Regions from separate parts of the Rhizobium sp. KNZ2-6A genome, predicted to be linked through region 1. Evidence: predicted binding sites of a transcription regulator. Region 1 holds the regulator's gene; the other holds the start of a gene.

The links. The regulator PhoB, encoded in region 1, activates phosphate uptake and scavenging genes when phosphate is short. The targets are predictions, from matches to a motif close to TGTCATNNANCTGTCAT.
Region 2: phnC (phosphonate ABC transporter ATP-binding protein) is a predicted target of PhoB. The motif match lies at 2,133-2,149, and genes of this name have one in related genera.

Annotation. Positions count from the first base shown of each region.
Region 1 is NZ_JBNDIC010000016.1:22,890-27,434, reverse strand. Features, by position in the region: gene ACPYOP_RS13435 (acetylornithine transaminase) at 1-169, opposite strand, end outside; gene ACPYOP_RS13430 (GcrA family cell cycle regulator) at 594-1,127, shown strand; gene phoB (phosphate regulon transcriptional regulator PhoB) at 1,379-2,062, opposite strand; gene phoU (phosphate signaling complex protein PhoU) at 2,093-2,806, opposite strand; gene pstB (phosphate ABC transporter ATP-binding protein PstB) at 2,858-3,673, opposite strand; gene pstA (phosphate ABC transporter permease PstA) at 3,688-4,545, opposite strand, start outside.
Region 2 is NZ_JBNDIC010000014.1:79,603-84,147, forward strand. Features, by position in the region: gene phnK (phosphonate C-P lyase system protein PhnK) at 1-19, shown strand, start outside; gene phnL (phosphonate C-P lyase system protein PhnL) at 29-736, shown strand; gene ACPYOP_RS12370 (DapH/DapD/GlmU-related protein) at 733-1,350, shown strand; gene ACPYOP_RS12375 (pyridoxamine 5'-phosphate oxidase family protein) at 1,507-2,061, shown strand; gene phnC (phosphonate ABC transporter ATP-binding protein) at 2,286-3,140, shown strand; gene phnD (phosphonate ABC transporter substrate-binding protein) at 3,236-4,147, shown strand; gene phnE (phosphonate ABC transporter, permease protein PhnE) at 4,214-4,545, shown strand, end outside.

The DNA of each region.
Region 1 (4,545 bases):
GTTCGGCAACCAGATGCGGATGAGCATGACCCAGCGAATTGACCGCAACGCCGGCTGCGAAATCGAGATAGCGTTCGCCATTTTCGGTAACCAGCCAGACGCCCTCGCCTCGCTCGAACCGCAGCGGAGCACGCAGATAGGTATCGTAAAGCGGCGCGGTCTCTGCCATGGCATGTCTCCTCGATCACAACCCTAAGGACCAATCGCTTCCATTCGATGAAACGGGTCCGAAAAAATCAAAAATGCCGCCTTGCGGCGGCCTGGGCACTATTGATGTTTTGCACCGCGATGTCAACAAAACTGGCGATTTAGCAGGTGCGAGAAAGCGCTGGCGGCCAAAAGAGATGCGTTCGGCACTGCCTATTGCAGAAATGCCACGCCGGGGCAGCAAGTTGGGGAAAACCTCGAAATCGATTCCTCAAGATTCCCGCGACTCTTGTCACGGAGTCAGCCTCACACTAGGTTAAAAACCAATTGCTAGACTGCATGCGGCGGAACTAGTCACCACAATTTTAAAGCGTTTCGTGCCTCGATCCCATGCGAGGCAATGGTGAGGGATTCTGCCATCGGAAACGCGACAGCGGAGACAGGGCATGAATTGGACAGACGAACGCGTCGAGAAGCTGAAGAAGCTATGGTCCGAAGGGTTAAGCGCCAGCCAGATCGCTGCGCAGCTTGGCGGCGTGAGCCGTAATGCCGTCATCGGCAAGGTGCACCGCCTGAACCTTCCCGGCCGAGCGAAGGCGGGCGGCACGGCGACTGCGGCACGTACGCCGAAGCGCAGCAGTGCCGCGCCCCGCGCTCCGAATTACACGTCTCGCGTCGCAACCCGCACGATTACCCGCCAGCAGGGCGCGACCATGCTGAAGGAAGAAATCGAAGTCGATGCCGTCAACGAGATCCAATATCGCCCGGCCTCGAACGTCGTCGTTCCGATTTCCCGCCGTCTCGGCCTGACGGAGCTTACGGAGCGCACCTGCAAGTGGCCGGTGGGCGACCCGCTGAAGGACGATTTCCACTTCTGCGGCAACGAAAGCCCGGATTCATCGCCCTATTGCACCTACCATCAGCGCCTGGCCTACCAGCCAGTGCACGAACGGCGTCGGCCGGCTCAGCCGCGCGGCTGAGATGCTCAGAGCATTCCCGCATCCCGGACGGAAAACCGCTCCGCACTTTTCCTGGAAATGCTCCCATGACTGAGATAAAGAAACGGGCCCTTCGGGGCCCGTTTTCTGTTTCCGCCGCTACTGCATAATTCCCTAAATCGAAATCGATTTAAGGGAAAATTATGCAGCATTCCAAGGTGTTACAGCGACCTTAGCACGTCTTGAAAGACGCGCGGCGCTGTAATGTCGAGTGCCTGATCGGGTATTCCCGCTCAGGCTTCCATGGAGTAGCCCGCGCCGCGAACGGTGCGGATGACATCCTGCATATTGGAGAAATTGAGCGCCTTGCGCAGGCGGCCGACATGGACGTCGACAGTGCGTTCGTCGACATAGATATCGTGCCCCCATACGCCGTCCAGCAGCTGCGAGCGCGAGAAGACGCGGCCCGGCGAGGACATCAGGAATTCCAGCAGGCGGAATTCCGTCGGCCCCAACCGCACTTCGCGGCTCTTGCGGTGGACGCGATGGGTTTCGCGGTCCAGCTCGATATCGCCGCAACGCAGCACCGTGGAGAGAACCTCCGGTCGGGCACGCCGCAGCATCGCCTTGACGCGGGCCATCAGCTCCGGCGTCGAGAACGGCTTGACGACATAATCGTCCGCGCCGGTGGAAAGCCCGCGCACGCGCTCGCTTTCCTCGCCACGGGCCGTCAGCATGATGATCGGCAGGCGCTCCGTCTCCGGCCGCATACGCAGCCGGCGGCAGAGCTCGATGCCCGATACGCCGGGGAGCATCCAGTCGAGGATCAAGAGATCGGGGATGCGCTCCTGGAGACGCAGCTCGGCCTCATCGCCTCTGAGGATCGTGTCGACCTCGAAGCCTTCGGCCTCAAGATTGTAGCGCAGCAGAACGCTCAGCGCTTCCTCGTCTTCTACAACAGCAACTCTCGGAACCATGCGCCTTTGGTCTCCTTTTTCGCTTCCAGATTATTCCGTCACCGCGCCGACGGTATTGGCGGTATCGTCCTTCGGGCGCTCGCCTTCCGGCTGCGCGCCTGTCGCCATGTAATAGATCGTCTCGGCGATGTTGGTGGCATGGTCGCCGATGCGCTCGATGTTCTTGGCGCAGAATAGAAGATGCGTGCAGGTGGTGATATTGCGCGGATCTTCCATCATGTAGGTCAGCATCTCGCGGAAGAGCGAGGTGTACATGGCGTCGATTTCCTCGTCGCGCTCACGGATCGATACGGCCTTGTCGGGCGAACGGGTGGCGTAGACGTCCAGAACTTCCTTGAGCTGGCTCAGCGCCAGTTCGGAGAGGTGCTCGATGCCGCGGGCGAGACGACGCGGAACGCCGGTGCCTTGCACGGCGATGACGCGCTTGGCGGTATTCTTGCCGAGATCGCCGACGCGCTCCAGATCGGAAGCGATGCGGATCGAGCCCATGATCTCGCGCAGGTCGGCGGCCATCGGCTGACGACGGGCGATGGTGACAATCGCCTTGTCGCCGACCTCGCGCTCGGCATGGTCGAGAACGACGTCGTCTGAGATGACCTTCTGCGCAAGGGCGGCATCGCTTTGGACCAATGCGCGTACGCTGTCGCTGACCATCTGCTCGGCCAGGCCGCCCATTTCCGCAATGCGGCGCGTCAGGAACTTCAGGTCTTCGTCATAGGCAGAGAGAATGTGTGTGGAGACCATTTTTCTATCCTCAAGGTGAACTGTGTGAAAGGGTCCGCGCGCCTGCCATCATCAACCAAAACGGCCCATGATGTAATCCTGCGTGCGGTAATCGTCGGGATTGGTGAACATTTTATCGGTGTCGTTCTCCTCAACCAGATGGCCGAGATGGAACATTGCGGTGCGCTGCGAAACGCGGGCTGCCTGCTGCATGGAATGCGTCACGATGACGATCGTGAAGTTTTCCCGCAGCTCATGAATAAGATCCTCGACCTTGGCGGTTGCGATCGGATCGAGCGCCGAGCACGGCTCGTCCATCAGGATGACTTCCGGACTGACGGCAACGGCGCGCGCGATGCACAGGCGCTGCTGCTGACCGCCCGAAAGGCTCGTGCCGGCATCATGGAGCCTGTCCTTGACCTCGCCCCAAAGACCCGCCTTCTGCAGGCTGGTCTCGACGATATGATTAAGATCGGCCTTGGAGCGATGCAGGCCATGGATGCGCGGCCCATAGGCGACGTTCTCATAGATCGACTTCGGAAACGGGTTGGGCTTCTGGAAGACCATGCCGACGCGCGCGCGCAGCTCCACCACGTCGATGCTGTTGTCGTAGACGTCCTGATCGTCGAGCGTGATCTTGCCGGTGACGCGGCAGGTCTCGATCGTGTCGTTCATGCGGTTGAGGCAGCGCAGGAAGGTGGACTTGCCGCAGCCGGAAGGGCCGATGAGCGCCGTCACCGTATTGGCGCGGATCTTCAGGTTGACGTCGAAGAGCGCGCGCTTGTCCCCATAGAAAACCGAGACGTCCTGGCCGATCATCTTGTAGGGGATCGTGGTCATCTTCTTGGCCAAGGCTCTTTCGCTTGCGGCTTCGCTCATCATGTTCATTCCTCGGCCCTCCCTTACCAGCGCCGTTCGAAGCGGCGGCGCAGCAGGATGGCGCCGATGTTCATTGCGACGAGGAAGAAAAGCAGGACGATGATGGCGCCGGACGTTCTTTCGACGAAGGCACGCTCGGCTTCGCTGGCCCACATGTAGATCTGCACCGGCAGCGCCGTCGAGGGATCGAGCGGCGATGTCGGATAATTGGCGACGAAGGCGACCATGCCGATCAAGAGCAGCGGCGCCGTCTCCCCGAGCGCATGGGCAAGCCCGAGGATGGTGCCTGTCAGGATGCCTGGCATGGCGAGCGGCAGGACATGATGGAAGACCACCTGCATGCGCGATGCGCCAAGACCGAGCGCGGCGCTGCGGATCGACGGCGGCACGGCGCGCAACGCAGAACGCGTCGCGATGATGATCATCGGCAGCGTCATCAGGCTCAAAACCAGCCCGCCGACGAGCGAGGCAGAGCGCGGCAGCCCCATCATGTTGATAAAGACCGAGAGGCCCAGCAGGCCATAGACGATGGAGGGCACGGCGGCGAGATTGTTGATATTGACCTCGATCAGGTCCGTCAGCCGGTTCTTCGGCGCGAACTCCTCCAGATAGATCGAGGCGGCAACGCCGACCGGCAGAGCGAGCACGAGTACGGTCAGCATCAGATAGAGCGAGCCGATCAGCGCGACGCCGAGACCGGCGGCTTCCGGACGGCTGGAATTGCCCGACACGAAGAGACCATTATTGAACGCCTTGTGCAGGGCTCCGCTTTCGCTGAGCTGCTTCATCCAGGAGACCTGCCGGTCGGATATCTTGCGGTCCTTCTCGTCGACGGCGAGATCGATCTGGCCCTTGTTGGCGGAATCGATATTGGCGCTGGC
Region 2 (4,545 bases), on a different contig from region 1:
TTCGATCCTGCAGGTCTGAGGAACAAACATGGCAACCCCACTCGTCGTTTCCGAAGTCTTCAAAAGCTTCACCATGCATCTGCGCGATGGCCTTCGCCTCCCCGTCGTCGCCGATGTCTCCTTCTCCGTCGCCTCGGGCGAATGCGTCGTGCTCGGCGGCCCGTCCGGCATCGGCAAGAGCTCGCTCCTGAAGATGATCTACGGCAACTATGCCGTCGACACCGGCCAGATCCTCGTGACGCACAAGGGCAGGATCGTCGATCTCGCCGCGGCCGACCCGCGCACCGTGCTCGACGTCCGTCGCCATACGATGGGCTATGTCAGCCAGTTCCTGCGCACCGTGCCGCGCGTCGCCGCCATCGATGTCGTCGCCGAACCGCTGCTGGCGCGCGGCGTATCTGTGACCGATGCCCGCGACAGGGCGGCCGAACTGCTCGCACAGCTGAACCTGCCGCAGGAACTCTGGCAGCTGCCGCCCGCCACCTTCTCCGGCGGCGAGCAGCAGCGCGTCAACATCGCGCGCGGCTTCATCACCGACCACGGCATCCTGCTGCTCGACGAGCCCACGGCTTCGCTCGACGCCCGCAACCGGGCCGTCGTCGTCGAGATGATCGAACGCAAGAAGCAGGCGGGCGTCGCCCTTCTCGGCATCTTCCACGACGAAGAGGTGCGCGAGGCCGTCGGCAGCCGCATTCTCGACGTCTCCCAATTCTCGCCGCGGAAGGCCGCCGCATGAGCCGCAAATTGGGCGAGGTGCCCTTCATCAGCCCTTCGGCGAGCGTCAACAATTCGACGCTCGGCCGCTACACCGAGGTCTCCGATCGCTGCCGCGTCGACGAGGTCGAGATCGGCGACTATTCCTACATCATGCAGGACGGCGCGGTCTGGTGCGCGACCATCGGCAAGTTCGTCAACATCGCCGCCGCGGTGCGCATCAACGCCACCAACCATCCGACATGGCGGGCCACGCTGCATCACTTCACCTATCGCGCCGCCGATTACTGGCCTGATGCCGACATGGAAACCGATTTCTTCACCTGGCGGCGCGACAACCGGGTCGTCATCGGTCACGATGTCTGGATCGGCCACGGCGCCACGATCCTGCCGGGTGTGATGGTCGGGAACGGTGCGGTCATCGGCGCCGGCGCAGTCGTCTCCAAAGATGTCGCGCCCTATACGATCGTCGGTGGCGTGCCGGCCAAGCTGATCCGCGAGCGTTTCACGCCCGAGATCGGCGCGCGCATGGACAAGCTTGCCTGGTGGGATTGGGATCACGACCGCCTGCGCACGGCGCTTGCGGATTTCCGCGCCCTGTCTGCGGAGGATTTTCTGGATCGCTACGACGCTTAGCGCAATTCCAGGAAAAGTGTGCAGCGGTTTTCCGTCCGGAATTGCGCTGAAATGGAAAGCTGAGGACGTTTTCCGCCCGAACCCGGCTTGCAAGGCGCTGACAGCGCGTTTCAGCTTTCAGATGATCCTTGTAATTGGGGATCGAGAGGAGTTTTCATGGCGAAGCAGTTTTCCAGCATCGATGACCGGCTGCGCGATTTCATCGCGCGGCAGCATATCTTCTTCACGGCATCGGCGACATCCGATTCCCGTGTCAACGTTTCGCCGCGCGAGACACTGTGCCTGCGCATCATCTCCCCGAACACCGCCATCTATCTCGACCGCACCGGCAGCGGCAACGAGACATCGGCCCATATGAAGGCAGACGGGCGGCTGACCATCATGTTCTGCGCGGTCGAGGGACCGCCTATGATCCTGCGTCTCTATGGCCGGGGCCGCATCATTCACCGATCGACACCCGAATATCGTGAATTGCTGCACGATTACTATGCAGATGAAGAGCCGCTCGGCGCGCGGCAGATCGTGTGGCTGGACTTCGATCTCGTGCAGACCTCCTGCGGCTTCGGCGTGCCGCTCTTTTCCTATGAAGGCGAGAGGCCGAGCCTTGATCAATGGGCCAAGGCCAAGGGTCCTGACGGCATTGAGGAATACCGGCGCGAGAAGAACAGCTTCAGCATGGACGGCTTGCCGACAGGCATGTTTGACGGCTAAATTTAACGGAAAGCTCTCAGCCGGCTAATCTTGCAAAATCGCCGGGAATTGTAACAGCAGTTACATAAAACTGACATCGGAGCTTCATGAAGCGGGACTAATCGGTTGCCTTGTGATTGGCGCCAACCCCGTCGAAACTCCCTTCGAGCCAGGGGCATGCGCCCATTCTTAGCACCGGTACCGCTGAAATTTCTGCAGCCCGGCAGCCGCGAAAGGGAAGCACTATGTTCGAACTCAGGAATGTCTCGCGCCGGTTTGGAAACAAGCTCGCTGTCGATTCCGTGACTTTGGACATACCGCAAGGACAGATGGTCGGCGTCATCGGCCGTTCCGGCGCGGGAAAGTCGACGCTGCTGCGCATGATCAATCGCCTCGCCGACCCGAGCTCCGGCTCCATCCATTTCGCCGGCACTGAGGTCTCCAAGCTCAGCGGCCGTGCGTTGCGCAGCTGGCAGCGCGATTGCGCCATGATCTTCCAGCAGTTCAACCTGGTTCCGCGCCTCGACGTGCTCACCAACGTCATGCTCGGTCGCCTGAACCAGCGCTCGACCGTGCTGAGCCTCCTTTCCGTCTTCACCCGCGAGGAGCGCATCCAGGCCATCGCCGCGCTGGAGCGCCTCGGCATCGAGCAAACGGCCCTGCAGATGGCCGGCACGCTTTCCGGCGGCCAGCAGCAGCGCGTGGCCATCTGCCGCGCCCTGATGCAGCAGCCGAAGATGATGCTGGCCGATGAGCCGATCGCCTCTCTCGACCCGCTGAACGCCAAGATCGTCATGGATGCACTGCGCGATATCAATGAGCGCGAGGGCATCACCGTCATCACCAACCTGCACACGCTGGATACGGCCCGCAATTATTGCGAACGCATCGTCGGCATGGCGGCCGGCAAGGTCGTCTTCGACGGCAAGCCGGCCGATCTGACGGCCGCCGCCGTCAAGGAAATCTACGGCACCGACAAGGACGGCGCCGGCATCGACGAGACCATGACGTCGACCTCCATCAACATTGCCGATCCGGCCGCGCAAGCCGCGGCGACCGAATCTGCCGGCCCGCAACCGCTGGCACTGGCCGGTCTCTGAGAGGGACGGCCGGGATCGAAGGCCCGCGTCAAGGGCGCATTTCTTCTACCAGACCGAAGACACCCGGGGACACCGGTTAATCAGGAGACGAACCCATGCTGAAGAAAGCACTCTTTGCCGCTACGGCGCTCGTCGCGCTCGCAGCCGGCGCTGCTGCCAACGCTGCAGATCTCAAGGAATTCCGCGTCGGCATTCTCGGCGGCGAAAACGAAGCCGACCGCCTGCGCAACTATGCCTGCCTTTCCGATCACCTGAAGAAGGAATTCGGCTTCGAAAAGGTATCGCTGTTCCCGGCCGCCGACTATAACGGCGTCATCCAGGGTCTGCTCGGCGGCACGCTCGACTTCGCCGAACTCGGCGCTTCCGGTTATGCAGCCGTCGCCATCAAGGACCCGAAGGCCGTCACTCCGATCCTCACCACGCAGCAGGCCGACGGCTCGACCGGCTATTACTCCATCGGCCTGGCGCTCAAGTCCTCCGGCATCAAGACCATCAAGGATGCCAAGGGCAAGAAGCTCGGTTACGCCGATCCGGACTCCACCTCCGGCTATCTCGTTCCGCTGACGCAGATCCCGAAGGACACAGGCGCGCCGAACGACAAGTTCTTCGCCTCGACGCAGTTCAACGGCGGCCATGAAAACAACCTGCTCGCCGCCTATGACGGCAAGGTCGACGTCGCCGTCGACGATTCCTCGGGCATCGGTGATTTCAAGGACGGCTACACCTCCGGCACTTTCCGCAAGGAAGTCGACAAGGGCGCCGTCGATCCGAACAAGCTCGTCGAAGTCTGGCGTTCGCCGTTGATCCCGAACGGCCCGCTCGTCGTGCGTAACGCGCTCGGCACCGAATGGCAGGCCAAGCTGGCCGACTTCTTCCTGAAGCTGCCGACCACCGACGCCAAGTGCTTCAACGCCATCGAAGGCGGCGACTTCAAGGGCTACGTCAAGGTCAAGCCGGAATTCTACAACGCCGTCATCGAGGTTCGTAAGGCTGCCATCGGCGGCTAATCCGCATTCCGATAATCGGGCGGCCGGCGACGGCCGCCCTTTTGCTATACACAGAGGCAAGATTTCATGACGATCGCCGATACGCAGCTGAAGATGCAAAGCGTGCCCCAGAGTGCCGGGGATATCGGTGACGCCTGGAGCAAGATGGTGGCGAAGCGCCGCCTCTACACCGGCATTGGCCTGGTCGTCCTGCTCATTGCCTTCGTCAGTTCCGTCCGCTTTGCCGACGAAAACAATGCCGGGCACTTTTTTGACCGACTGCCGCATCTCTTCGATTTCCTGAGCTGGCTCATCCCCAAGGATTGGAGCGATGTCTACCGGGCGCTCTTCGACTTGGCGAGTCCCAACGGCGCGAACGGCGCCGGCGGCGAGGAATTCAACTTCCCACTCGGCCGCGT